Regions from separate parts of the Lysinibacillus sp. F12 genome, predicted to be linked through region 4. Evidence: riboswitches for the same ligand, from Rfam matches in the RefSeq annotation. Region 4 holds a riboswitch; each other region holds the start of a gene.
What was found. A riboswitch is a leader RNA that binds a small molecule or an ion and turns the genes downstream of it on or off. The one in region 4 is predicted to bind thiamine pyrophosphate.
Positions count from the first base shown of each region.

Region 1 (7,475 bases), on a different contig from region 4:
TGGTGTTCAATTAGGGGCTGACGCTTCAGCTCGTGCTAACGGTTCCGTTGGTGGTGAAATCACTAAACGTCTTGTACAAATGGCAGAATCTCAATTAAAGGGTATGCCAAACAACAACCAATAAATGCTAAATAAGCATTTATAAACTTAAAACCAGTGACCGTAAAAGGCACTGGTTTTAGTTTGTTTAAAGATCATCTTTTTATGCGATTTAAAGACTTAAATATGGATACTGTTTGTTCAATATCCTCACTTTCACAGAGAGCAGAGATAACAGCAACTCCATCAGCACCAGCTTGAAAAACAATATCAGCATTTATCCCATTTATACCACCTATAGCCACGATAGGTAAGTTAGGCTGTAATTTGGAAGCCTTCTGTAAAAAATTGGTGCCACATGGTGGCTGTGCATCACTTTTAGATGTTGTGGCAAAAATAGGGCCGATACCTACATAATCAGCATGATGATCAATAGCTATTTGTAGTTCCTCCTGCGAATGTACGGAAACGCCAAGAATCCGGTTCGCCATTTTTTTCCGTGCAATGGCAATCTGTTCATCATCTTGTCCAATATGGACACCATCAGCACCAAGTCGTACTGCTAGATCCACGTCATCGTTAACAATAAACGGCACATGGTAATGTTGACATAATTGTTGACACTGGCGGGCAAATTGCTCATAAGCTAGTCCTGTTAATGCGTAAGGACCTTTTTCACGTAATTGAAACATGGTTATGCCAGCCCTCAGCGCTTTTTCGAGAACAACTAACGGCTCTTGATGGGAAACATTGCTTGTACCCATAATAAAATAAAGCTGTAAATCCTCACGTTTCAACTAACTTCACCTCGCAGGCACCATTATGCAGCCGATAAGCAAAATGATTTGTAGGGCCATGACCATTACCAATGGCTAAATCATGCATAATAGCTAATTGTATAAATTTTTTAGCTTCAATAACAGCTTTTTCAATTGTCAAACCTTGAGCAATAAAAGCAGTGAGAGCTGCTGAAAATGTACAACCTGTACCATGTGTGTTTTTCGTTGGAATACGAGGAGACTGCATGGAAAAATATTTGTCATTTTTTATAAATACATAATCAATCGCATATAACGAATTGGGGAGATGCCCACCTTTAATGATGACACAGTGAACACCTAGTTGGAAAAAGCATTGAGCGACCTTCTCCATATCAGAGAATTGATTTATTTTTCTTCCAGTAAGTGCCTCTGCTTCTGGTATATTTGGTGTCACAATTGTAGCAAGTGGTAGTAAAGAAATGCGCATGGCTTCAATAGCCTCTTGCTGCAATAAGTTTTCTCCACCTTTTGCAATCATAACTGGATCAACAATTAGTGGGATTTTTAAATCCTGTAAAATGTGTGCGATTGTCTGAATAATATCCGAGGAATAAAGCATCCCCGTTTTAATCGCAGCAATCGAAAAATCTTCTAGTAATGCATGAAATTGTTTTTCAACAAAATCAACTTCAATTGGGAAAACCCCTGTTACACCTCGTGTGTTTTGAGCAGTTAAAGCTGTAATAACTGAGGTACCGAAAACCCCTAATTCCTGGAATGTTTTTAAATCAGCCTGAATACCAGCGCCACCACCACTATCTGAGCCTGCAATTGTCGTTACAATATGCATGAAGCCTCACCCTCCTTTGAAAGACGATGAAGGGCATTTAGCAAAGCAATTTGAATATCCCCGATATCCTCTGTAAAGGCTGATGCTAGCTCAGCTGCTTTTTTGTAGTAAGTGAGGGTTTCCACTAATTGACTGTATGGATCTTCTCCTGAACAGTAGGCGGCTCCACATATAGCACTAAGTAAACAGCCTGTACCAGTGACTTCTGTCATTTGTGAATTTCCACCAGTTATCCATTGGCTCTGCACACCGTCTGTCATAAAATCATGTTCGCCTGTAACAATGACTATACAGTTGTAGCGTTGAGCCAATAATGTTGCTTCTGTTTCTATGTCAATAAATCCATCACCACTATCAACACCTTTTTGTTGCCATTCCACATTCACTAATGCCGCAAGTTCTCCCTTGTTACAGCGTATGACCGCAAATTGTATGTCTGTAAGTAATAGGTGTACGGTTTCCTTGCGATAAACTGTGGCACCTGCGCCAACTGGATCTAATATAACAGGAATACTAAGGGTATTTGCCTTTTTTCCTGCTAACAGCATCGCTTCCTTTGTTCGATCATTCAGTGTACCAATATTGATTAAAAGAGCTTCTGCAATGGCGACCATTTCTTCTACCTCATGGCTGTCATCAGCCATGACAGGAGAGGCACCTAATGCCAATAAGCCATTTGCTTGGAAATTAGCCACAACATAATTAGTTATACAGTGTATAAGCGGTTGTTGTTGACGAATCGTTTGAAAAATCATTTTAGTCCTCCTTCATGGGTGGACGTAAGCACGCAAAAAAGGCTCTTTTGTGTAAAAATGCACGAAAAAGAGCCTTTCATCTGAAAAAAAGATGTTCATTGCTCCCTACGTCAGTATTAACTAACAGGTTCAAAGGGTCAGGTTTTACCTTCTCAACTCTTTATGAGTCCCCCTGCAATCTTGCTTTTAGTTGACCAAAATGTACCATACTTTTCATATGTATTCAATAGCAAGTTTTCCTATCAACAAAACGTGACTGATGCCATATAGGTAAGTATGATAGTTGTCATGACTTTACTCAAATCAAGTGTAAACCATTGAAAATTCTAAGAAAGGAGTATAATGTGTCTTATCAAAAGGGGGCATTTGCCATGAAAAGACAAGAATTAGTAGCACCAGAATGGTATAACATAACTGATGAATTTGAAAAATATGCTAAGGATTCAACTAAAAATGCATTGATAATTTATGAAGAGCATTCTGATGTACAATTTATCACCTACGCACATTTACTTGAAAGAGCGAATCAGGCGGCACATGTCTTTACAAAAAATGGATTAACTAAAGGTGATGTCATTTTAGTGATGGTACCACGCTCAGTAGAAGCATACATTGTCTATATTGCTGCATTAAAAGCGGGTTTAACAATCATTCCAAGCTCTGAAATGCTAAGAACAAAAGATATTGAGTATCGTATTCATCATGCCGATGCTAAAGCAATTGTGGCCTTTGAGCCTTACATTCAGCAATTTGATCAAGTAGAAAATTTACAAGAGGTGCAGCTATTTGTTATTGGAAATGCTCATGAGCCATGGCAGCCATTGTTAGATATAATGCGAAAGCAACCAACAACTTACATAAGTTCTACACCAACAAAAAGTACAGACCATGCATTTTTAGCTTATACAAGTGGCACAACAGGAAATCCGAAAGCTGCAGTGCATACGCATAGCTGGGGCTATGCACATTTACGGACAACAGCTCCTCATTGGCTAGGAGTACAAGAAAATGATATTGTATGGGCAACCGCAGCACCAGGATGGCAAAAATGGATTTGGAGCCCGTTTCTCGCCATTTTAGGCAGTGGTGCCACTGCTTTTGTCTATAAAGGAAAGTTTGATGCGGCAACCTATTTAACATTGCTTGAAAAATTTAAAATGAATATCTTATGTTGTACACCGACTGAATATCGTTTTATGGCAGCACTTGACAATTTACAGGAGTATGATATCAGTTCAATTCGACAAGCTGTTTCAGCAGGTGAGCCCTTGAACAGTGAAGTTATAAAAAAATTCGCGGATACTTTTCATCTACAGGTGCGAGATGGTTATGGTCAAACAGAAAATACCTTACTGGTAGGGACTATGGTAGGTATGGAGGCAAGAGTTGGTTCGATGGGGAAGCCTACCCCTGGCAACACCGTTGAAATTATAGACGATTTTGGTGAGCCAGTAGCTATAGGAGAAGTAGGTGATATTGCCGTTCATCGAGAAACACCTGCACTCTTTAAAAGATATTTAAATGATCCAGAACGTACAAATTTACAATTTCGTGGTGATTGGTATATAACAGGGGATCGAGCTTATAAAGATGCGGACGGCTACTTTTGGTTTGAAGGACGCGGGGATGATGTCATTATTTCCTCAGGTTACACAATTGGACCCTTTGAAGTGGAGGATGCGTTGATGAAGCATCCGACTGTGAAAGAGGTTGCTGTCATTGCAAGCCCTGATAGAGTTCGCGGGAACATCGTTAAAGCATTTATTATCCTGCAGTATGGTGTTAATGGTGATCAAGGGCTTATTCAAACCCTTCAAAATCATGTGAAATCATTAACAGCACCTTATAAATATCCACGTGCTATTGAATTTGTTACAGAGTTACCCAAAACTGCATCTGGTAAAATTAGACGTGTCGAATTAAGGCAACAAGAAATAAAAAAATGTATACAATAATCATTTCCTAGGAAATAATGTCGAAAATCAGAGTTCATCAAAGAAATGAACTTTGATTTTTTTTGTAATTTTAGGTAAGGTATTATGAGGAAATAAATAGAATAAAACTAATTGCATATTATTGCAAAAAAATGAAACTAATGAGCAAGTCATACGTATTACGTCATAAGGAGGCGGAAAGAGATGAATGTTAAAAGGTGGGTTGCATTAATAGTAGCAGGTGTTCTTTTACTGTTTTCATTGGGGATTAATACCATTTTTGCGCTATTTAAAGCAGATTTCCTAGGTAATTTTGATAGTTTAATGGCAGGAAATAACTTAGATGTATATGAAAATGTAATCGAAGGGGATAATTTTGATAAAAGGATTGCCTATTTAAAGGTGGATGGCACGATCCAAGATATTGGCTCAAGTTCACTATGGCAGCCTGTTGCATATGATCATCAATTTTTCCTAGAACAATTGGATAGTATTTTGTACGATGATACGATTGAAGGAATTGTTTTAAGTGTTAACTCTCCTGGTGGAGGGGTAAAAGAATCTGCTGAAATTTATAAAAAGCTGTTAAAAATTAAAGAAGAAAGACAAATTCCAATTTATGTATCAATGGATTCAATGGCAGCATCTGGTGGTTATTATATTTCAGCTCCAGCAGACAAAATATTTGCACATCGTGATACAATAACAGGCTCAATTGGTGTTATCATGCAATCTATTAATTATCAAGCATTGGCTGAAAAAGTCGGTGTCAAATTCGAAACGTTTAAATCTGGTGAGCATAAGGATATGCTAAGTCCAATGCGTGATGTGACACCAGAGGAACGTGCAATGATGCAGGATATGATCAATGAAACATATGAAGAATTTGTGGATATCGTTGAACAAGGACGTAATATGTCAGAAGCCGATGTGAAGAAAGTGGCGGATGGCCGTATTCTTGGTGGTACAAAAGCACTTGAAGCTGGTTTAGTCGATGAAATTGGCGACGAAGAAGCTGCCATTGCAGCCTTACGCGCCGATTTTGGACTAGAAGATGCTGTATTATTTGAATATGCTTATGATATGGGCGGATGGCAATCATATGTTGGGATGAAAATTGGCTCCATGTTCGGTCCTTCAGCAGAGGAAAAAATGCTAATGAAAATTATGACAGATTACAATGCACCTAAAATGATGTATTTATACGGGGAATACTAAGGAGGGAGTTCAATGACAAACAATGAAGTTGTTATGCAAGGTTCACCCTCAATGGAAAATAACTTTTTTAACAATGGCACGGAAGATTTAGCAAGGCAAAAAAACTACACATTAAAAACAGCAGGCTTTTGGATTCGATTGTGGGCATTTTTATTGGATGGGTTTATTGTGTCTGCTGTAGTTGGAATACTCTTTAATCCTATCTTTTATTTAATGGATTGGTCCTTATCAGAATCAGTTTGGTATGCTCCAATCTCCATTATTTCAGCGGTTCTTTATTATAGTTATTTTGTCCTTATGACAAAATTCTTTGGTCAAACGCTAGGGAAGATGGTATTTGGATTACGTGTCATTTCATTAAAGCATGGTAACCTTACTTGGTCAGATGTATTATTCCGTGAATGGATTGGGCGTATTATTAATAATATTGTGATGCCTCTTTATATTTTGGTAGTTATTTTACCAGACAATCAAGGGCTGCATGACTATTTCGCCGATACAACAGTGGTGCATGAGAAAGTCTATATTGAAAAGAATTTAGTGCCACTTTCTATAGAGAAAAAAGATGAAAAGATAGCTTCTATTGAACAAGAGGGAAAACCTGAGCTAGAAAAACTAGAAGAAAAAAATGAACAATAAACAAGAGACTGTCTCAAACGATGAGACAGTCTTTTCTATTGCTAGCTAACACTTTGAATAAAGTAAGCTATCTTAGTTGCAATTAATTCCCTTCATTTAGTAATATTATGTACATATGATGATTAGGAGGCGTTTATATGGCACAAGTAACATTTAAAAATGGTCCAGTGACACTAGTAGGTAATGAAGTAAAGGTGGGCGATTTAGCACCAGCTTTTACAGTATTAGCGAATGACCTTTCACCTGTAACATTAAAAGATTCAGAGGGGAAAATTCGTTTATTTAGTGTTGTACCATCATTAGATACTGGTGTATGTGATGCTCAAACACGTCGTTTCAATGAAGAAGCAGCTAACTTAGGTGATAATGTAGTGATTTACACAGTATCTGTAGATCTTCCATTCGCTCAAAAACGTTGGTGTGGGGCAGCAGGTATTGATGCGGTTCAAACGGTTTCTGATCACCGCGACCTTTCATTTGGTGAGGCTTATGGCGTGTATATTCAAGAATTACGTCTTCTGACACGTGCTGTGTTTGTTGTGGATGAAAACAATAAAGTAACATATGTTGAGTATGTACCTGAGGCAACAGATCATCCAAACTATGAAGCGGCTATTGCAGCTGTCAAAGCACTAGCATAATGGCCTGCTTTTAGGCTAAGATAATACTAGACAAAGGGGCTGTGACGAGTGTTTGTCACGGCTCTTTTCTGCTTGAAAGGAAGTTATCTATGGAAAATATCGAGAAATTATTTGGTATGTTAAATGAGCATGCTGAAAAAATCGAAAAAGAGCACAATACAACTTTGTTAGAGGGGTTGCTAGATGGGCTAGAGGCATGGCTTGATGGCGAGGTTGATTTCTCACAAAAAGATGCAACGAAAGAGGATATTCGCAAGGCTATACAAATTGCCATTCTAAAAGGAATGCGTAAAAGCTCTCAACCAAACCATCAAATGACACCTGATACGTTAGGGTTATTAGTGGGCTATTTTGTTGAGCAAATCTTTGCTGAACGTCTTGAGCAAGAAAAAATATCGATTATGGATCCAGCAGTAGGTACGGGAAATTTATTGCTAACAGTTATGAATTTATTAGATGGAAAAGTCGAGGCTACAGGTGTAGAAGTAGATGAGCTACTTATACGTTTAGCGGCAGCTACAGCTGATTTAACAGAGCAGCCAATTTCTTTATATCGACAGGATGCCTTGCAAGATTTACTAGCAAATCCAGTTGATGCAGTTGTTTGTGATTTACCTGTTGGTTATTATCCAAATGAA
Region 1 covers NZ_JBYMLP010000002.1:1,230,688-1,238,162, reverse strand. The annotation lists gene AC3CH7_RS13190 (alpha/beta-type small acid-soluble spore protein) at 1-124, shown strand, start outside; gene thiE (thiamine phosphate synthase) at 195-836, opposite strand; gene thiD (bifunctional hydroxymethylpyrimidine kinase/phosphomethylpyrimidine kinase) at 826-1,650, opposite strand; gene thiM (hydroxyethylthiazole kinase) at 1,638-2,405, opposite strand; TPP riboswitch at 2,491-2,589, opposite strand; gene mbcS (acyl-CoA synthetase MbcS) at 2,777-4,360, shown strand; gene sppA (signal peptide peptidase SppA) at 4,544-5,557, shown strand; gene AC3CH7_RS13160 (RDD family protein) at 5,570-6,196, shown strand; gene tpx (thiol peroxidase) at 6,334-6,837, shown strand; gene AC3CH7_RS13150 (class I SAM-dependent methyltransferase) at 6,927-7,475, shown strand, end outside.
Region 1: it holds a riboswitch for thiamine pyrophosphate, as region 4 does, so the genes downstream of both, thiM (hydroxyethylthiazole kinase) here and thiW (energy coupling factor transporter S component ThiW) in region 4, are expected to answer to the same signal.

Region 2 (7,475 bases), on a different contig from region 4:
ATACAGCATGCAACACAATCGGTTTGCCCAATTCCTTAGCCAATACGATAAATCGTTCCAATAAAGCCTCATATGGACGAACATCCAAGGCTTGTTCTTGCCTTAAATAATAGGGTAAACCGACCTCACCAACCGCTACCATGTTATCACGATGCGCGCGAATCCAATCAAATAAAGCCTTCTCTTCTATTTCATCCAGTAAAGGCTGTTCAGGATGAAACCCAAAAGCCGCCTTCACCTTGGGATAGACCTTCGCTAAATGCAACGTCTTTTGACAGGAGGACAACTGCATACTTACCGCAATTAATGCCTCTACTTCTGCCAATAATGAAGGTATTTCCACGTCCTTATATTGATCTAAATGAATATGGGCATCAATCAACATTCAAATCCCCCTTTTCTTCCTGTAAATACGTGAATAACTGTTGCTTCAAGGCTGTGAATGTGGCAGAATGACGAATTTCTTCTTTGCGGGGGCGCTCAAATGGCACAATCATTTCTTTTTTCACTGTTGCAGGCCGTTTCGATAAAACAATTATACGATCGGCTAAAAAGAGGGCCTCTTCAATACTATGTGTGACGAATAAGATAGATTTTTTATGCTCTTCCCAAATGGATAGGAGCCATGCCTGCATTTCCAGTCTTGTAAATTCATCAAGCGCAGAAAATGGTTCATCTAGACATAAAATAGGTTTATCACTGACAATGGCACGGATAAAAGACACACGTTGTTGCATCCCTCCCGAGAGCTCGTATGGGTAAGCTTGACTAAAGGAAGCAAGCCCCACCTTTTCAAGCCAACCTTTTGCACGTTCAACATTTGGATTTTGCTGTAATTCCTCGACAATTGTTACATTCTCTAAAATAGTACGCCAAGGAAGTAAACAAGGCTGCTGTGGCATATAGCCAATTGCGCCTCTTTTTTGCTGAATCTCCTCTCCATTTAATAAAATCGTCCCTTGATCAACCAAAGAGACCCCACCAATTAATTGAAAAAGGGTACTCTTACCACTGCCAGATGGTCCTACTATGGCCACAAACTCACCATCCTTGACATCAAAGGAAACATGGTCAAGTACATGTAGACTGTCAAAGGATTTAGCGATGTTTTGAATGCTGAGCATGATAACCTCTCCCCTTTACCATTAATTTTTCAAGCAAGCGGATACTACTAAACAACAATAAGCTTAGCAAGACAATCGCAAAAATGGCGACAAACACTCGATCTGTACGGAAGGAAGATTGTGCTAAGGTCATGTATACGCCTATTCCCTTTTTTGCACCAAGCCATTCCGCAATAACTGCTCCCATTACACTATAGGTAGCAGCAATTTTTATGCCCGAGAAAATTGCCGGATAGGCATGTGGCCATTCTAATTTCCAAAACGTTTGGGCCTTCGTTGCTCCAATCATTTCGAAGTAATGCTTTAACTCGGGTGCTGTTTGACGAAAACCGTCCATTGCCGCAATGACAATAGGGAAAAAGCATACTAGACAAATAATGATGAGCTTTGGTAATAAGCCAAAGCCAAACCAAATAATAAGTAACGGCGCCAATACAAGAATGGGTATATTTTGCGACATAATGAGAATCGGATAAAATAACGACCGAATGAAAGTAAAACGATGCAAAACAATCGCCACGGTTAGACCACAGCCAACCCCAATAGCAAGTCCAAGTAAAGCTAATTCCACAGTAGCCAGGGCATGTGGCAGAAACGTTTGATATGATTGAAAGCCTTCCTTTAAGATTATGCTTGGTGCTGGTAGGAGCCAGGAAGGAACATCAGCGATATGCACAACAAGCTCCCATATGAATAAGAGGAAGGCGATAAACATTATCGTCCTTCCCTTTTGTAATGCCCGTTTCATGACTGATATTTCTCCGTTAATGTAGCCATGGTAATCCCATTTGGTTGATATAAAATTTTTACTTGTGTAATGACATTAATGGCTCCTAGCTCGACCATCTTAACATTCATTTTTTCAATGATTTGAAGAAGCGTTGTAAGCTCACCTTCCATTGTTGTTTCAAGGGGATGAACCTCATAGTTCACACCAGATGCATCAATAACCGCAATGGCCGCATCCACATAAGGAATGACATCCTCGTATTTCTCTGTCTTTGGAATGATTTGGACACTGATTAATGAATTTGCCATGTTAATTGGCCTCCTTTTTCGGTAGGAACTCATTCGTAAACGCCTGTTTAGCATCAAATTCGCCCTCTAACACTTTATTACTCGACATCCATTTAGCATAGTTTTCCCACACAGAAAGCTTTTGCTCCCCCCATTGATTAGCGTCATCCTGATACTTATCAGCCAACCACTCTTGACTTTTATGCACTAACTCCTTATCTAAGTCTGGTGCCGCTTCTAGTAAAATATCAGCCGCTTCATTCGGATGCTCGATGGCATATTCATAGCCCTTCGATGCAGCTGCAACAAAAGCTTTGACGCTGTCTGGATTGTTTTGAATCATTTTTTCATTGGTTGCTAAAACAGGTGTATAGTAATCTAACTGATCACTATAGTCCGTTAAATACAGCATATTAATTTTTTCCCCACGAAGCTCTGCCTCAATACCTGTCCATGCATAATAAATCCAAGCAAAGTCGATGTCCTTTTTCATCATCGTAAAGAAATCTAAATCTCCCGCATTGACAATGTCTAATTTATTAATATCAGCGTTTTCTTTTTGCATTAATGATTGTAATACCGCTTGTTCGAGAGGTGCTCCCCAGCCCCCATATGTTTTTCCTTCAAAGTCCTTTGGAGAGGTAATACCCTTTGACGCTACAGAAGCAAATCCAGATGTATTATGCTGGATGATGGCCGCTATCGAAACAAGTGGCACATCCTGAACACGAGCCTGTGTAATGCCCTCCTGATAACTCACGCCAAATTCTGCCTTACCAGAAGCTACGAGCTGATCGGCTCCTGCCTCTCCTGGCATTATAATATCAACATCTAAGCCTACTTCTTCAAAATAACCGAGCTTTTTCGCAACATACAATCCTGTATGATTCGTATTCGGTGTCCAATCGAGTACCACTGATACCTTTTTCTTTGTATCAGCAGACTGCTTGTCCTCCTTGTCGCTACAGCCTACTAACGTCAATAGAGTAGCTAATAGGATAAATAACCATTTTTTCATGCTAGGTCCTCCCAGTTTGTAATATGAAAGTGTTCATGAATGAATGTTGTCACCAGAAGAAAGCGTATTATACGGTTGGTAAGATATTGCTTAGAAAATAAAAAAACGCCTAGGATTCCTCCCAGACGTATTGCAATCAATCTCCAAAACATTTGCTTTTTTGAATAGATGTTCCCTACGCTGGTACGAGCCAAATCAGGTTCAAAGGGTCAGTGTCTATCGGACACAATCTCAGCTAGCCATAACTAGCCCCCCTACATTCTTTCGCTATGAACTTTTCGATGTTTATTATACCCATAGTTGATCTTAAATGACAAGATGCTAATTTTGGATAGTTGTGCCACTATAAACAAATAGCCCAGCTCTACTTATAGAGACTGGGCATGATGTTAGCTTGTTTTTTGTTCTTTTTTGGCCGTTAAAACATGTGAGATGGCTCCATCTGTTGCAATGTCCACTTTAAATGAACCATTAGAATGGCGATCAGCGCGCGTCAATGCATGGACATCGATAACCTCTTGTATGCCTTTTTCAGTTTCAATCACAACCTGCTCATCGTCTGTTGCTTGAATAACAGCGACAATTCGATGAGGATTTGCTTTTAATTCTGTAAGGACTTTAAGTCCACGCTTGGCACGACTTGCTATTTCTACCTCTGCGACATTCATTTTCTTTACAGCCCCTCGTTGTGTCACAATAACGACATATTGTGTTTCGTCTGGCTGTAGGACATTGACCCCGACTAAAGCTTCTCCATCTTTTAGCGTAATACCTTTAACACCGCCCGTTTTCACTCCAGTAACTGGTAGTTCTTCAATAGGGAAACGAATGGCATAGGCCGTATCAGTTGTTAAGAGCAGTTCCGCATCATCAGTTATAAACGATGCATAAATCATTGCATCGCCCGCTTTAACATTCATTGTTTTAATTGGCTTCGAATAACGCGTCACAGCATAATCTGCTAATGGCGAACGTTTAATTTGGCCATCTTTCGTAGCAGTTAAAATATACATATTTGGCTGTTCAAATGTTTCAAAGCCATAGACTGCAATAATCGACTCATCTTCACTTGTTGGCACAATACTTGAAATATGCTGTCCAAGGTCCTTCCAGCGAATATCAGGTAATTCATGAACAGGCTGATAAATATAATTCCCTCTATTTGTAAATAACAATAGATGATGTTGTGTATTTAAGTTTGCTTCATACAATAAGTAATCGGAATCTTTCATCGCAAAATCTTGACCGTTGGAGGCGGCATGGGATCGTGTAGATGTACGTTTAATATAGCCATCTTTCGTGACAGTCACTACAACCTCTTCACTTGGAACAAGGACATCTAATGTAATTTTAATTTCTTCTATTTCTTGTTCAATTTTCGAGCGACGTGGCTCTGTGAAACGTTTTTTAATATCTAGCAATTCTTGTTTAATGACGCGTACAAGTTTGGCCTCGCTTTGTAAAATTCCTTCTAGCTTGGCAATCAATTTGTTTAAGTCATCCTGTTCTTGACGGAGTTCTGTAATATCGGTATTCGTTAAACGATATAATTGCAGGCTCACAATCGCCTCTGCCTGTACCTCAGTAAAATCGAACTTCGCCTGTAAATTGAGCTTGGCGTCCTTCTTATCGTTAGATGAACGAATCGTAGCAATAACCTCGTCTAGAATAGATAGGGCTTTAATTAAGCCATCCACGATATGGGAGCGATCCTTTGCCTTTTGTAAATCATATATAGAACGATTTGTGACCACTTCTTTTTGGTGAGTAATATAGGAATCCAGCAATAATGGTAATGTCATCATCGTTGGACGACGATTATGAATGGCAATCATATTAAAATTGTAAGCTACTTGTAAATCTGTTGTTTTAAATAGGTACTGTAGAATCCCCTGTCCAGGAACATCCTTTTTCAGCTCGATAACGACACGTAACCCTGTACGATCTGATTCATCACGAATTTCAGCAATCCCTTCAAGGCGTTTATCTACACGTTGCTCATCAATTTTTTTCACAAGATTCGCTTTATTCACATCGTATGGTAATTCGGTAACGACAATTTGCTCTTTTCCGCCCTTGATAGGTTCGACCACAGCTTGTGCACGGACAATAATTTTACCGCGCCCTGTTTCATATGCCTTTTTAATGCCGTCTACACCTTGAATAATTCCGCCTGTAGGGAAATCAGGACCCTTGATAACTGTCATCAATTCATCCACTGTCACAGTAGGCTTGTCTAAGCGCATCAAAACAGCATCCAGCACTTCATCTAATGCATGCGGTGGAATATCTGTTGCATAACCCGCAGATATCCCTGTAGAGCCGTTTACTAATAAATTAGGGAAACGAGCTGGTAAAACAGTTGGTTCCATATCCTGGTCATCGAAGTTTGGCACGAATTCAACCGTTTTCTTCCCAATATCTCGTAACATTTCACCAGCAATTGCAGAAAGTCTTGCCTCCGTATAACGCATGGCTGCTGGTGGATCTCCATCAACCGAACCGTTATTCCCATGCATTTCTATAAGCATATGGCGAGCTTTCCAATCCTGACTCATACGAACCATCGCCTCATAGACTGAGCTATCTCCGTGCGGATGGTAATTACCGATTACATTTCCGACTGTCTTAGCCGATTTACGAAACGGTTTCTCATGTGTATTACCTTCCGTAAACATTGCATATAAAATACGACGCTGTACTGGTTTAAGACCGTCACGTGCATCTGGCAACGCGCGGTCTTGAATAATATATTTACTATAGCGACCAAAACGGTCACCCATTACTTCTTCTAAAGGTAAATCTTGAAACTTTTCTGTACTACTCATGCTTGGCCCTCCTCTTGTTGGATGAATTCATTTTCTAAAATGTTAGCATCATCCTCCATACCGAAGTCTACATTGGCTTCGATCCATTTACGACGTGGCTCTACTTTATCGCCCATTAACGTCGTGACACGTCTCTCTGCACGTGCACCATCCTCGATAGTGACACGAATTAATGTCCGTGTGTCAGGGTTCATTGTTGTATCCCATAGCTGGTCAGCATTCATCTCTCCAAGACCTTTATAGCGCTGTAATATGTAACCCTTTCCAACTTGTTTGATGGCCTTTTGTAAATCGTTTTCTGTCCAAGCATATTCAATCACTTCTTTTTTGCCAGTTCCTTTCGAAACCTTATAAAGTGGTGGTAACGCAATAAAGACTTTTCCAGCCTCGATGAGCGGACGCATATAACGATAGAAAAACGTTAGTAGCAATACTTGAATATGCGCACCATCCGTATCAGCATCGGTCATAATGACTACCTTATTGTAGGCTGAATCCTCCACAGCAAAATCTGTACCTACACCTGCACCGATCGCATGAATAATCGTTGAAATTTCTTCGTTTTTCATAATATCTTGTAGCTTGGCTTTTTCTGTGTTAATAACTTTCCCACGCAGTGGTAATATCGCCTGGAATGTTCGATCACGACCTTGTTTTGCAGAACCACCCGCTGAATCACCCTCGACTAAATATAATTCATTTTTCGCCGCATTACGTGACTGTGCAGGCGTTAATTTCCCAGACAGAATCGTACTACCCTTTTTGTTTTTCTTACCATTTCGTGCATCCTCACGGGCTTTACGAGCCGCCTCACGCACTTGCTGCGCACGAATCGCTTTACGCACAAGAGACGCTGACAATTCAGCATTTTCCTCTAGCACATATAAAATTTGCTCAGACACCACACTATCTACCGCTGAACGAGCCTCACTCGTACCAAGCTTGCCCTTTGTTTGTCCTTCAAATTGTAATAAGTGCTCTGGAATACGAACAGATACGATAGCCGCTAAGCCCTCTCGAATATCCGTTCCTTCTAAGTTTTTGTCCTTGTCCTTTAATAAGCCAATTTTTCTTGCGTATTCATTAAAGACACGCGTCAAGGCTGCTTTTGCACCGGTTTCATGTGTACCGCCATCTCGTGTACGTACATTATTGACAAACGATAAAATCGTTTCAGAATAACCATCATTATATTGGAAGGCAAACTCTACTTCAATATCGTCTTGAATACCCTCAACATATTTCACAGGATGAAGAACATCCTTCTCTTCATTCAAATACGCAACGAAAGCTTCAATGCCGTTCTCATAAAAGAACACATCATTTTTGCCTTCCTCGCGCTCATCGATTAATTCAATTTTTAAGCCCTTTAATAAAAAAGCCGACTCACGTAAACGTTCTGCTAAAGTATCATAATTAAATTTTGTGACAGAGAAGATTGTTTCATCAGGTAGGAAATGAACAAGCGTTCCTGTTTGTTTTGTTTGA
Region 2 covers NZ_JBYMLP010000003.1:709,129-716,603, forward strand. The annotation lists gene AC3CH7_RS17440 (TatD family hydrolase) at 1-385, opposite strand, end outside; gene AC3CH7_RS17445 (ABC transporter ATP-binding protein) at 375-1,124, opposite strand; gene AC3CH7_RS17450 (ABC transporter permease) at 1,099-1,872, opposite strand; gene AC3CH7_RS17455 (thiamine-binding protein) at 1,869-2,162, opposite strand; gene AC3CH7_RS17460 (ABC transporter substrate-binding protein) at 2,164-3,159, opposite strand; TPP riboswitch at 3,315-3,425, opposite strand; gene parC (DNA topoisomerase IV subunit A) at 3,549-5,987, opposite strand; gene parE (DNA topoisomerase IV subunit B) at 5,984-7,475, opposite strand, start outside.
Region 2: it holds a riboswitch for thiamine pyrophosphate, as region 4 does, so the genes downstream of both, AC3CH7_RS17460 (ABC transporter substrate-binding protein) here and thiW (energy coupling factor transporter S component ThiW) in region 4, are expected to answer to the same signal.

Region 3 (7,475 bases), on a different contig from region 4:
GTTAAAAGGAGGGAATGAAAATGGCTCAATCTAGGGCGAAAAAGAAGCGGATGCATATAAAAAGAACTGCTGGCAAGGATGTAGAGAAAAATCGCCAATCCAATTCCTTCAGCACACATGAACGCACCACCAAAACAAAAACAGAGAAATTGATGCATGATTTTACTAAACATAAAAAGCAGTATACGGATAACTAATTGATATCCTATACTGCTTTTATTATTGTAGAAAACATAAGTGGCAATTGCCACGTTACCTTAAAGTCGATAAAAGTTTTTTGTATTCTGAGTGATAATTTTAGCCACTTGCTGAATAGACAATCCCTTGATGGCTGCAATCACCTCAATCGTCGAATGCATCATCCACGGAGACGTTGGTTTATTTGTAAAAGGTCCCTCAAACGACCATGGGCCATCTGTTTCTACCATCATTAAGTCAATCGGGTAGATTTGAATTAGCTGTTGAATTTCCTCTTCATACAATGCATCAGGCGTAATAGAGATAAAATAACCTCGCCGAATCATGCGTTTCATGACTGCCTCGTCCCCTTTAAACCAATGGAAATGAGCCTGACAAAGCTGATGCTTTTCTAGCAAATCGCACACGATGCTAGCATCCTCATATACAGCATGCAACACAATCGGTTTGCCCAATTCCTTAGCCAATACGATAAATCGTTCCAATAAAGCCTCATATGGACGAACATCCAAGGCTTGTTCTTGCCTTAAATAATAGGGTAAACCGACCTCACCAACCGCTACCATGTTATCACGATGCGCGCGAATCCAATCAAATAAAGCCTTCTCTTCTATTTCATCCAGTAAAGGCTGTTCAGGATGAAACCCAAAAGCCGCCTTCACCTTGGGATAGACCTTCGCTAAATGCAACGTCTTTTGACAGGAGGACAACTGCATACTTACCGCAATTAATGCCTCTACTTCTGCCAATAATGAAGGTATTTCCACGTCCTTATATTGATCTAAATGAATATGGGCATCAATCAACATTCAAATCCCCCTTTTCTTCCTGTAAATACGTGAATAACTGTTGCTTCAAGGCTGTGAATGTGGCAGAATGACGAATTTCTTCTTTGCGGGGGCGCTCAAATGGCACAATCATTTCTTTTTTCACTGTTGCAGGCCGTTTCGATAAAACAATTATACGATCGGCTAAAAAGAGGGCCTCTTCAATACTATGTGTGACGAATAAGATAGATTTTTTATGCTCTTCCCAAATGGATAGGAGCCATGCCTGCATTTCCAGTCTTGTAAATTCATCAAGCGCAGAAAATGGTTCATCTAGACATAAAATAGGTTTATCACTGACAATGGCACGGATAAAAGACACACGTTGTTGCATCCCTCCCGAGAGCTCGTATGGGTAAGCTTGACTAAAGGAAGCAAGCCCCACCTTTTCAAGCCAACCTTTTGCACGTTCAACATTTGGATTTTGCTGTAATTCCTCGACAATTGTTACATTCTCTAAAATAGTACGCCAAGGAAGTAAACAAGGCTGCTGTGGCATATAGCCAATTGCGCCTCTTTTTTGCTGAATCTCCTCTCCATTTAATAAAATCGTCCCTTGATCAACCAAAGAGACCCCACCAATTAATTGAAAAAGGGTACTCTTACCACTGCCAGATGGTCCTACTATGGCCACAAACTCACCATCCTTGACATCAAAGGAAACATGGTCAAGTACATGTAGACTGTCAAAGGATTTAGCGATGTTTTGAATGCTGAGCATGATAACCTCTCCCCTTTACCATTAATTTTTCAAGCAAGCGGATACTACTAAACAACAATAAGCTTAGCAAGACAATCGCAAAAATGGCGACAAACACTCGATCTGTACGGAAGGAAGATTGTGCTAAGGTCATGTATACGCCTATTCCCTTTTTTGCACCAAGCCATTCCGCAATAACTGCTCCCATTACACTATAGGTAGCAGCAATTTTTATGCCCGAGAAAATTGCCGGATAGGCATGTGGCCATTCTAATTTCCAAAACGTTTGGGCCTTCGTTGCTCCAATCATTTCGAAGTAATGCTTTAACTCGGGTGCTGTTTGACGAAAACCGTCCATTGCCGCAATGACAATAGGGAAAAAGCATACTAGACAAATAATGATGAGCTTTGGTAATAAGCCAAAGCCAAACCAAATAATAAGTAACGGCGCCAATACAAGAATGGGTATATTTTGCGACATAATGAGAATCGGATAAAATAACGACCGAATGAAAGTAAAACGATGCAAAACAATCGCCACGGTTAGACCACAGCCAACCCCAATAGCAAGTCCAAGTAAAGCTAATTCCACAGTAGCCAGGGCATGTGGCAGAAACGTTTGATATGATTGAAAGCCTTCCTTTAAGATTATGCTTGGTGCTGGTAGGAGCCAGGAAGGAACATCAGCGATATGCACAACAAGCTCCCATATGAATAAGAGGAAGGCGATAAACATTATCGTCCTTCCCTTTTGTAATGCCCGTTTCATGACTGATATTTCTCCGTTAATGTAGCCATGGTAATCCCATTTGGTTGATATAAAATTTTTACTTGTGTAATGACATTAATGGCTCCTAGCTCGACCATCTTAACATTCATTTTTTCAATGATTTGAAGAAGCGTTGTAAGCTCACCTTCCATTGTTGTTTCAAGGGGATGAACCTCATAGTTCACACCAGATGCATCAATAACCGCAATGGCCGCATCCACATAAGGAATGACATCCTCGTATTTCTCTGTCTTTGGAATGATTTGGACACTGATTAATGAATTTGCCATGTTAATTGGCCTCCTTTTTCGGTAGGAACTCATTCGTAAACGCCTGTTTAGCATCAAATTCGCCCTCTAACACTTTATTACTCGACATCCATTTAGCATAGTTTTCCCACACAGAAAGCTTTTGCTCCCCCCATTGATTAGCGTCATCCTGATACTTATCAGCCAACCACTCTTGACTTTTATGCACTAACTCCTTATCTAAGTCTGGTGCCGCTTCTAGTAAAATATCAGCCGCTTCATTCGGATGCTCGATGGCATATTCATAGCCCTTCGATGCAGCTGCAACAAAAGCTTTGACGCTGTCTGGATTGTTTTGAATCATTTTTTCATTGGTTGCTAAAACAGGTGTATAGTAATCTAACTGATCACTATAGTCCGTTAAATACAGCATATTAATTTTTTCCCCACGAAGCTCTGCCTCAATACCTGTCCATGCATAATAAATCCAAGCAAAGTCGATGTCCTTTTTCATCATCGTAAAGAAATCTAAATCTCCCGCATTGACAATGTCTAATTTATTAATATCAGCGTTTTCTTTTTGCATTAATGATTGTAATACCGCTTGTTCGAGAGGTGCTCCCCAGCCCCCATATGTTTTTCCTTCAAAGTCCTTTGGAGAGGTAATACCCTTTGACGCTACAGAAGCAAATCCAGATGTATTATGCTGGATGATGGCCGCTATCGAAACAAGTGGCACATCCTGAACACGAGCCTGTGTAATGCCCTCCTGATAACTCACGCCAAATTCTGCCTTACCAGAAGCTACGAGCTGATCGGCTCCTGCCTCTCCTGGCATTATAATATCAACATCTAAGCCTACTTCTTCAAAATAACCGAGCTTTTTCGCAACATACAATCCTGTATGATTCGTATTCGGTGTCCAATCGAGTACCACTGATACCTTTTTCTTTGTATCAGCAGACTGCTTGTCCTCCTTGTCGCTACAGCCTACTAACGTCAATAGAGTAGCTAATAGGATAAATAACCATTTTTTCATGCTAGGTCCTCCCAGTTTGTAATATGAAAGTGTTCATGAATGAATGTTGTCACCAGAAGAAAGCGTATTATACGGTTGGTAAGATATTGCTTAGAAAATAAAAAAACGCCTAGGATTCCTCCCAGACGTATTGCAATCAATCTCCAAAACATTTGCTTTTTTGAATAGATGTTCCCTACGCTGGTACGAGCCAAATCAGGTTCAAAGGGTCAGTGTCTATCGGACACAATCTCAGCTAGCCATAACTAGCCCCCCTACATTCTTTCGCTATGAACTTTTCGATGTTTATTATACCCATAGTTGATCTTAAATGACAAGATGCTAATTTTGGATAGTTGTGCCACTATAAACAAATAGCCCAGCTCTACTTATAGAGACTGGGCATGATGTTAGCTTGTTTTTTGTTCTTTTTTGGCCGTTAAAACATGTGAGATGGCTCCATCTGTTGCAATGTCCACTTTAAATGAACCATTAGAATGGCGATCAGCGCGCGTCAATGCATGGACATCGATAACCTCTTGTATGCCTTTTTCAGTTTCAATCACAACCTGCTCATCGTCTGTTGCTTGAATAACAGCGACAATTCGATGAGGATTTGCTTTTAATTCTGTAAGGACTTTAAGTCCACGCTTGGCACGACTTGCTATTTCTACCTCTGCGACATTCATTTTCTTTACAGCCCCTCGTTGTGTCACAATAACGACATATTGTGTTTCGTCTGGCTGTAGGACATTGACCCCGACTAAAGCTTCTCCATCTTTTAGCGTAATACCTTTAACACCGCCCGTTTTCACTCCAGTAACTGGTAGTTCTTCAATAGGGAAACGAATGGCATAGGCCGTATCAGTTGTTAAGAGCAGTTCCGCATCATCAGTTATAAACGATGCATAAATCATTGCATCGCCCGCTTTAACATTCATTGTTTTAATTGGCTTCGAATAACGCGTCACAGCATAATCTGCTAATGGCGAACGTTTAATTTGGCCATCTTTCGTAGCAGTTAAAATATACATATTTGGCTGTTCAAATGTTTCAAAGCCATAGACTGCAATAATCGACTCATCTTCACTTGTTGGCACAATACTTGAAATATGCTGTCCAAGGTCCTTCCAGCGAATATCAGGTAATTCATGAACAGGCTGATAAATATAATTCCCTCTATTTGTAAATAACAATAGATGATGTTGTGTATTTAAGTTTGCTTCATACAATAAGTAATCGGAATCTTTCATCGCAAAATCTTGACCGTTGGAGGCGGCATGGGATCGTGTAGATGTACGTTTAATATAGCCATCTTTCGTGACAGTCACTACAACCTCTTCACTTGGAACAAGGACATCTAATGTAATTTTAATTTCTTCTATTTCTTGTTCAATTTTCGAGCGACGTGGCTCTGTGAAACGTTTTTTAATATCTAGCAATTCTTGTTTAATGACGCGTACAAGTTTGGCCTCGCTTTGTAAAATTCCTTCTAGCTTGGCAATCAATTTGTTTAAGTCATCCTGTTCTTGACGGAGTTCTGTAATATCGGTATTCGTTAAACGATATAATTGCAGGCTCACAATCGCCTCTGCCTGTACCTCAGTAAAATCGAACTTCGCCTGTAAATTGAGCTTGGCGTCCTTCTTATCGTTAGATGAACGAATCGTAGCAATAACCTCGTCTAGAATAGATAGGGCTTTAATTAAGCCATCCACGATATGGGAGCGATCCTTTGCCTTTTGTAAATCATATATAGAACGATTTGTGACCACTTCTTTTTGGTGAGTAATATAGGAATCCAGCAATAATGGTAATGTCATCATCGTTGGACGACGATTATGAATGGCAATCATATTAAAATTGTAAGCTACTTGTAAATCTGTTGTTTTAAATAGGTACTGTAGAATCCCCTGTCCAGGAACATCCTTTTTCAGCTCGATAACGACACGTAACCCTGTACGATCTGATTCATCACGAATTTCAGCAATCCCTTCAAGGCGTTTATCTACACGTTGCTCATCAATTTTTTTCACAAGATTCGCTTTATTCACATCGTATGGTAATTCGGTAACGACAATTTGCTCTTTTCCGCCCTTGATAGGTTCGACCACAGCTTGTGCACGGACAATAATTTTACCGCGCCCTGTTTCATATGCCTTTTTAATGCCGTCTACACCTTGAATAATTCCGCCTGTAGGGAAATCAGGACCCTTGATAACTGTCATCAATTCATCCACTGTCACAGTAGGCTTGTCTAAGCGCATCAAAACAGCATCCAGCACTTCATCTAATGCATGCGGTGGAATATCTGTTGCATAACCCGCAGATATCCCTGTAGAGCCGTTTACTAATAAATTAGGGAAACGAGCTGGTAAAACAGTTGGTTCCATATCCTGGTCATCGAAGTTTGGCACGAATTCAACCGTTTTCTTCCCAATATCTCGTAACATTTCACCAGCAATTGCAGAAAGTCTTGCCTCCGTATAACGCATGGCTGCTGGTGGATCTCCATCAACCGAACCGTTATTCCCATGCATTTCTATAAGCATATGGCGAGCTTTCCAATCCTGACTCATACGAACCATCGCCTCATAGACTGAGCTATCTCCGTGCGGATGGTAATTACCGATTACATTTCCGACTGTCTTAGCCGATTTACGAAACGGTTTCTCATGTGTATTACCTTCCGTAAACATTGCATATAAAATACGACGCTGTACTGGTTTAAGACCGTCACGTGCATCTGGCAACGCGCGGTCTTGAATAATATATTTACTATAGCGACCAAAACGGTCACCCATTACTTCTTCTAAAGGTAAATCTTGAAACTTTTCTGTACTACTCATGCTTGGCCCTCCTCTTGTTGGATGAATTCATTTTCTAAAATGTTAGCATCATCCTCCATACCGAAGTCTACATTGGCTTCGATCCATTTACGACGTGGCTCTACTTTATCGCCCATTAACGTCGTGACACGTCTCTCTGCACGTGCACCATCCTCGATAGTGACACGAATTAATGTCCGTGTGTCAGGGTTCATTGTTGTATCCCATAGCTGGTCAGCATTCATCTCTCCAAGACCTTTATAGCGCTGTAATATGTAACCCTTTCCAACTTGTTTGATGGCCTTTTGTAAATCGTTTTCTGTCCAAGCATATTCAATCACTTCTTTTTTGCCAGTTCCTTTCGAAACCTTATAAAGTGGTGGTAACGCAATAAAGACTTTTCCAGCCTCGATGAGCGGACGCATATAACGATAGAAAAACGTTAGTAGCAATACTTGAATATGCGCACCATCCGTATCAGCATCGGTCATAATGACTACCTTATTGTAGGCTGAATCCTCCACAGCAAAATCTGTACCTACACCTGCACCGATCGCATGAATAATCGTTGAAATTTCTTCGTTTTTCATAATATCTTGTAGCTTGGCTTTTTCTGTGTTAATAACTTTCCCACGCAGTGGTAATATCGCCTGGAATGTTCGATCACGACCTTGTTTTGCAGAACCACCCGCTGAATCACCCTCGACTAAATATAATTCATTTTTCGCCGCATTACGTGACTGTGCAGGCGTTAATTTCCCAGACAGAATCGTACTACCCTTTTTGTTTTTCTTACCATTTCGTGCATCCTCACGGGCTTTACGAGCCGCCTCACGCACTTGCTGCGCACGAATCGCTTTACGCACAAGAGACGCTGACAATTCAGC
Region 3 covers NZ_JBYMLP010000002.1:272,567-280,041, forward strand. The annotation lists gene AC3CH7_RS08345 (hypothetical protein) at 21-197, shown strand; gene AC3CH7_RS08350 (TatD family hydrolase) at 258-1,007, opposite strand; gene AC3CH7_RS08355 (ABC transporter ATP-binding protein) at 997-1,746, opposite strand; gene AC3CH7_RS08360 (ABC transporter permease) at 1,721-2,494, opposite strand; gene AC3CH7_RS08365 (thiamine-binding protein) at 2,491-2,784, opposite strand; gene AC3CH7_RS08370 (ABC transporter substrate-binding protein) at 2,786-3,781, opposite strand; TPP riboswitch at 3,937-4,047, opposite strand; gene parC (DNA topoisomerase IV subunit A) at 4,171-6,609, opposite strand; gene parE (DNA topoisomerase IV subunit B) at 6,606-7,475, opposite strand, start outside.
Region 3: it holds a riboswitch for thiamine pyrophosphate, as region 4 does, so the genes downstream of both, AC3CH7_RS08370 (ABC transporter substrate-binding protein) here and thiW (energy coupling factor transporter S component ThiW) in region 4, are expected to answer to the same signal.

Region 4 (7,475 bases):
GGAAGACTGGAGCGTATATTCACAAGAAGATGAATTTCTATCATTGGTTACGGATGGTATGCTAACTGCGCCAACAAAACCTGGCATCTATTTTGTGCGTTCTAATAATGAAGAAAAACATTTTATTGTACAATTGCAGGCGCAAGAACGTGTTATTGAGCAAGGAACAAGCTATACATTAGGGGATATTTCTGATAACGGAAAGGCTGAGATTTCGAAGGCTTCTTTTGTCCCTTGGCTAATTCTTATTATTTTAGTTTTACTTGTTTTAGAGTGGGAGGTGCAACGACGTCGTGGATTTACGAATTGATATGCCATTCATATTGTTGCTATTACTTCCATTACTCATCTATTTTGGTTGGACCTATTGGCGAGAACGACAGCGACTAAAAAAGAGTCATGCTTTCGTACTTATGATTCGCATGCTAGCGGTAGGCTGTTTAGTTTTCGCATTGGCAGGGCCGTATCTTTTATTACCTATAAAAGAAGAACAAATCGTGTATCTAGTTGACCGCTCAGCTTCCATGAATGGGACTGAAGATGAGATGGTACAGTTTATACAGGATAGTTTACAATCGAAAAAAGATGAACAGCTTGCAGGGCTGTATTCATTCTCATCAACATTACAAACAGAAGCCATTATGACTAAAACATTAAAGGAAGTACCAAAGTTTACGGAAATAAAGGCTACTGATCAAACGAATATAGAACAAAGCCTGCAACTTGCCACAGGTATTATAGATCCGAAAAAAGCAACACGCCTTGTGCTATTAACAGATGGCAATGAGACAAAGGGAAGTGCTTTAGATTTCGCCACGAAGTTTAAAGGCTCCAATATTAGTGTGGATGTTGTGCCCTTCAGTCAGCCTGTTGTGAATGATGTTTCATTAAAAAGCTTTGTGTCCCCACAAGTTGCCTATGTAGGTGAGCAACAACAACTGGTAACAGAAGTGCATGCAACAACAGCTGGACAAGGCGAGCTATTATTATATGAAAATGATGAACTGATTCATCGTGAGGGAGTCGAGCTAGCCGAAGGAACGAATATGTTTACCTATAAACATGCAGCGACTGGTGAAGGGCTGGTGAAATATGAAGCCGTTGTTCAAGTAGGACAGGACGCAATATTTGAAAACAATAAATTAACAAGTGTCACAATGGTACAAAGCGAACCACATTTACTCATTGTGAATGGCTATGAAACAGCTTCACCAATAGCGGCGGCACTTGGTCAGCAATCAATAGGCTATGATGTAAAATCACCTGAAAGCTTGCCAAATGAACTCTCCAGTTATTTGCAATATAATGCCATTATTTTTGATAATGTACCGGGACATTTAGTCGGTGAGGCAAAAATGAGTGTGATAGAGCAAGCAGTCAAAAACTTTGGTGTTGGTTTTGCAATGGTGGGTGGAGAAAATAGCTTTGGTTTAGGTGGTTATTTTAAAACACCAATTGAAACTTTATTACCTGTTGAAATGGAGATAAAGGGGAAAGAACAATTACCTTCACTAGGACTTGTCATTGTACTAGACCGTTCTGGCAGTATGTCAGGATCCAAGCTAGAGCTTGCAAAGGAAGCGGCTGCACGATCAGTTGAAATGCTACGTGATGAAGATACATTAGGATTTATAGCATTTGATGATCGTCCTTGGGAAATTATAGAGACTGGACCTTTGAATAATAAAGAAGAGGCAGTGGATACCATTTTATCCGTTACACCAGGAGGCGGAACAGAAATCTATGGTTCACTTGCAAAAGCATATGAAAACCTAGCAGATATGAAACTGCAACGTAAGCATATTATTCTTTTAACGGATGGACAATCGCAGCCAGGAAATTATGACGATTTAATTGAACAAGGAAAAGATAACGGAATAACCTTATCGACAGTAGCTATTGGTCAAGACGCGGATGCAAACTTATTGGAAGCTCTGAGTGAGATGGGGAGTGGACGTTTCTACAATGTTATCGATGAGCAAACTATTCCGTCCATTTTATCTCGTGAAACGGCCATGATTTCCCGTACGTACATTGAAGATAATCCATTCTATCCTGTACTGTATAATGCAGGGGGATGGAATACGCTATTTGCCAATGGCGTTCCACAAATGAATGCTTATATTGGAACAACCGCAAAGCAGGGTGCTACCGTCGTGGCTGAAAGCGAAAAGGAAGATCCAGTATTAGCACAATGGCAATACGGTCTTGGCAAAACATTCGCATTTACTTCTGATTCAACAGGAAAGTGGTCAGGAGACTGGGCAAGATGGCAGGACTGGGGCACATTTTGGCAAACGCTTATTTCGCAAATGCTCCCAAGTTATAATGACGTTGCCTACGATGTAAGAGTAGAATCAGATGGATCCTTTATGATTACAGACCCTACAAATGAAGCAGCATTTTTAGATATTGTGGCTGTTAATGAAGCGGGTGAAGAGCTAGACACACAGCTTGAAACTATATCAGCCTCTCAGGTGCGAGCTGTGGTACAAGCTGAGCCGGGGTTAATCTTCTTCCGTATCGCTGATGAAAAGGAAACGATTTATCAGGCGGGATTAAGTGTTCCTTACAGCGCTGAATATGAACTTCTTCCTGTTAATGATAAATTAATAGAAGAAATAACCGAACAAACAGGTGGTGCTGTTTTAAAAGAACCACAAGAAGTGTTCCGTGACTTTACAAAGCAAGGGGCGGATCGTCAAAACATTGCCACATGGCTTCTCCTTGCAGGTATGCTCTTATTCTTTATTGATATAACAATAAGGCGCTTTGGCTGGAATTTCCTAACGAAGTCGAAGAAAAAGGAGCAACTGGTAGAGGATCTCCCTGTACAAGCAGAAGACACGAATGTAGCACAACTATTAAAGGGTATGAAAAAACGCCAATAATTTAGTTTAGATGAAAGCAGTGCGAATTTCGCACTGCTTTTTGTACATTCATGGAAAAAGAAATCCTTCCACGACACTATTTAATAAAGAGAGTAGGATTAAAATATCTTACTAGCACCGTTTTTCGCAAACTGCTAGCTACTAAAATGCCTAAAATTGCTCCAATTGTACTTGATATTAAAAAGGCAGGCATAAAAAACAAGGCTGCTACGGAAGTTTCCATTAGTACCTTTGCATAGGGCACTGCTACAAGTGATGCTAGAAGACCAGTGCCAATCACTTCACCCAAACCAGCAAACCAAATTTTACCGTTATATTTATAGGCAAGCCCTGCGCATAATGCACCAATAATACTACCAGGAATGGCTAAAAGAGAGCCTGTCCCTGTAAGGATTCGAATAATGGCCGTAACAAAGGCAACTACAACTGTAGATACGGGTCCAAGTATAATGGCTCCTATTACGTTAATAGCGTGCTGCACCGGATAAGCACGAGCAATCCCAGTTGGAATGGAGATAAAAGTAGAACCTGCAATAGCAATCGCTACTAATAAAGCCATAATTGTTAATTTTCTAATAGACATGTTAGGTGTACTCCTTTTCATTTTAGCCACTAGGAAAATGAAAAAAGCCGCTTCCTTCAAACGACAGGAAGCGGCCTTGCTTATACACTGAAAATAGCAAGAAGCGCCACTTCCCTCCGCTAGTATGAACTAGATCAGGTTCGAAGGGTCCGTATATAACCATATACGTCTCAGCCTTTAGAAGACTCCCCTAGTGGTAAGTATTTTTCTATTTTTTAGAAGTGTAACATATTTCAATAAATAGTCAATAAGAGTTACCTATTAATGTGAATCTGGATGCATAAGCTGAGGCGCCTTTTTCAATGTCCAAATCAGGGCAAGGAAGAAGCAAGCTAATAAGATAATGGCACCAAAAATATAAGGACTGTTCATATTCCAGTCAAATAAAAAACCAGCCAAAGCGGGTCCAATCATATTTCCTAGACTCATATAGGCATTATTCAAGCCGGCTGCGAATCCTTGCTCTTTTTCTGCAAGTTTTGATATGAGAGTATTAACAGCTGGACGAATCAACGTTGTCGCCGTAGAGAAGATGGTTGCAACAACTAATATTAGTGCAAAACCAGAAACAAATAATATTAAGAAAATAGCAACGGCCGCAATAAATAAATTGACCAAAACTACTTTCATTTCACCAAACCGTTTAAAGAGTGGCGTAATAATAAACATTTGTACAATTACCCCAAACGCACCACCAACAACTAAAATGATGGCAATATCGCCAGGTGAGTAATTAAATTTCTCTGTCACAAATAGTGATAAGGTCGTTTGGAAGTTAGCAATCCCAAATGAGAATACCATCATAATAATTAACATAACAAAATAAGGCATATGTACAGAGCGAGCCATCTGTTTTACCAGATTATCTTGCTTTTGTCTATTTTGCGCAGTATTTGGCTTTGTAGATGGTAATAAAAAGTAAGATAAAATAGCCGCTAAAATGGCGGCAGCTCCCGCCATGAAAAATGGAAAATGTAAGCTAACCTTTGCAAGGAAACCACCAATTCCAGGGCCAATCATAAAGCCGAAAGACATAGCAGCTCCTAACAAACTCATTCCTTTTCCGCGTTCTTCATAAGTTGTCACGTCTGCTACAAAAGCCATAATAGGAGGTGCTACAAATGCAGAGCCAAGGCCACCTAAAAAACGTGCTAAAAAGAGCATCCATACATCTGTAGAAAGGCCAAAACCGATTTGTGCAAGTCCTGTTAGTATAAGACCGAAAATAATTAAATTTTTCCGCCCATACTGGTCCGAAAGATTCCCAGCAATTGGAGAAAATACGAATTGTGCTAAGGCGAACGTTGCAATAAGCATGCCTAGAACTTGTCCTGCTGCTCCAAATATTCTTAAATATTCAGGCATTACAGGAATAATAATTCCAATACTCCCCATTGCGATAAACATGTTAAACATTAAAATATACAAAGCCGCCTTATTGGACTTCTGCTGGGTCATCGACAAGCCCCCCTTTTTGTAATCAAATATAGTACAGTCTATCATAAAGAATTATGGCTGGCTAATAGTTGAGATTGCTGTAACTGGTTCGATATGTAGAATGATTTTCCAGAAAAGCTTTTATCTCATAAAAATTCGGGGTGTGGAGTGAGGAAGAGAATTGCTTTTTCTAGAGACTTGAAATAGGGAGAGTAAAAAACTAGTGAAAATAAATAATTTCGTTTGCCATTACCTATAACCGTGTAGATGAAAGTTAAAGATGAAGTTATAATGCGCAGGTGTCGTACGACGTAGATTCAAGGTCTTTTTATGGATAAAGAAAAACTAAAGATTGCTGGCATCTTGAAAAAATTGATGATACCTAGACGAAGGGGGATTGTATGATCGACAACTGGTTACTAGTAGAATTGCTTTCTAAATATAGCGATACAAATGAATGCTTAAATAAAAAAGGCGAATTGGTTTGTAGACCAATTCGCTTTTATAAATTATCGAATACTCATTTTAAATTCTAAAAACAGTTCATTATATTTTCCTAAGTAATCTGGACCTAAGTTTTTGTATACCTCTAAGGTATCACGTTGGTCCTCAGATGGGTAGTAGCGTTCATCTGAAACTACTTCTGGGTCCATTAAGTCCATCGCAGCAATATTTGGCGTTGAATAGCCAACATAATCGGCATTTTGAGCACCGGATTCTGCACTTAGCATAAAATTGATGAAGGCATGTGCACCATCAATATTTTTCGATGTTTTGGGAATAACCATATTATCGAACCATAGATTGGAGCCCTCTTCAGGAACAGCAAAGTCCAACTCTTCATTTTCAAACATCATGTCTGCTGCCTGACCAGACCAAGTGAGGGCTACTGTTGCTTCGTTATTAATCATTAATGGTGTAATTTCATCCCCAATGATCGCTTTTACGTTGGGCGCAAGTGTAATCAATTTGTCAGTTGCTTCCCGTAGTTCATTGTTATCCAATGAATTCAAGGAGTGTCCAAGACTATTTAACCCCATCCCAATCACTTCACGGGCACCGTCTACTAAAAATACTTTTCTTTTTAATGAAGGATCCCATAAATCGTCCCAAGAAGAGAAATCTAAATTTCCAACTAGTTTTGGATTATAGACAATCCCTACTGTTCCCCAAAAGTAAGGAACTGAATATTGATTGTTATCATCGAATGGTAAGTCTAAAAAGTAAGGGTCGATATTTTTTAAATTCGGTATTTTTGCTTTGTCTAAAGGAATCAATAAATTATCTTCCTTCATTTTTTCAATCATATACTCAGAAGGAACAGCAATATCGTAAGCTGTACCACCTTGCTGTATTTTTGTCATCATAGCTTCATTAGAGTCAAATGTTTCATAGATGACATGAATACCTGTTTCTTTTTCAAATTCCTTCAATAGATCAGGGTCAATATACTCTCCCCAGTTAAAAATGGTTAAAGTGTCTTTTCCACTTTTACCGCCACCTGCACTTAAGGCGTCAGCAGCATAGAATAAAAGGGCAGAAACAACAAGGATAGCGATGGTCGCTTGAATTAATGACTTCATTGTTGTCCCTCCGTTCTTTTGCTTGTACGACTTGTAATGAAGTAATAACCAACCACAACGATAACGGTTACAAAGAATACTAATCCAGAAATAGCGTTAACTGTGAGAGATATTCCTGCGCGAGCCATCGAGTAGATTTCTACCGATAATGTACTGAAGCCATTGCCGGTTACGAAAAATGTCACAGCAAAATCATCTAATGAATACGTAAGAGCTAGGAAGAAACCTGCAAAAATACCTGGCTGAATATACGGTAAAATGACACGCATCATAACATCCTTTTTGGTTGCTCCTAAATCTAACGCTGCATCAATTAGTGATTTATTCATTTCTAACAATTTAGGTAAAACCATTAACACTACAATCGGTACACTAAACGCTACGTGTGCTAATAATACTGAAGCAAAGCCTAATTTAATGCCAACCATTGTAAATAGAATTAAAAAGCTTGCCCCAATGATGACATCTGGACTGACAATTAAAACATTGTTTAGGGACAATAATGTATTACGCATTTTTGAATCTTTGACAGTGACAATACCAATTGCTCCTAATGTTCCAATAATAGTAGAAATTAAAGCAGATAGTAATGCTACGATAACAGTATTGATTAAAATAACAAGTAGCCTTGAATCTTCAAAAACAGCCTGATAATGCTCTAAAGTAAAGGACTCAAAGTTATTCATGGAGCCACCACTATTGAACGAATAAAAGATTAAATAGAAAATGGGTGCATACAGAACGACAAAAACAATCGTTAAATAGACTTTGGCTGATGCAGAGAGTTTGTTCATCGTACGCGACCTCCTTTATCTTTTTGTCCCGTAACAAGCATAATGATGACCATAAATAAAATTAAGAACACGGCAATAGTTGAACCCATCCCCCAATTTTGTGTCACAAGGAATTGCTGCTCAATCGCTGTACCAAGCGTGATAACACGATTTCCTGCAATTAAGCGAGTAATCATGAAAAGTGATA
Region 4 covers NZ_JBYMLP010000001.1:1,211,443-1,218,917, reverse strand. The annotation lists gene AC3CH7_RS06145 (vWA domain-containing protein) at 1-310, shown strand, start outside; gene AC3CH7_RS06140 (VWA domain-containing protein) at 294-2,891, shown strand; gene thiW (energy coupling factor transporter S component ThiW) at 2,968-3,474, opposite strand; TPP riboswitch at 3,569-3,676, opposite strand; gene AC3CH7_RS06130 (MFS transporter) at 3,736-4,932, opposite strand; gene AC3CH7_RS06125 (ABC transporter substrate-binding protein) at 5,421-6,494, opposite strand; gene AC3CH7_RS06120 (ABC transporter permease) at 6,491-7,288, opposite strand; gene AC3CH7_RS06115 (ABC transporter permease) at 7,285-7,475, opposite strand, start outside.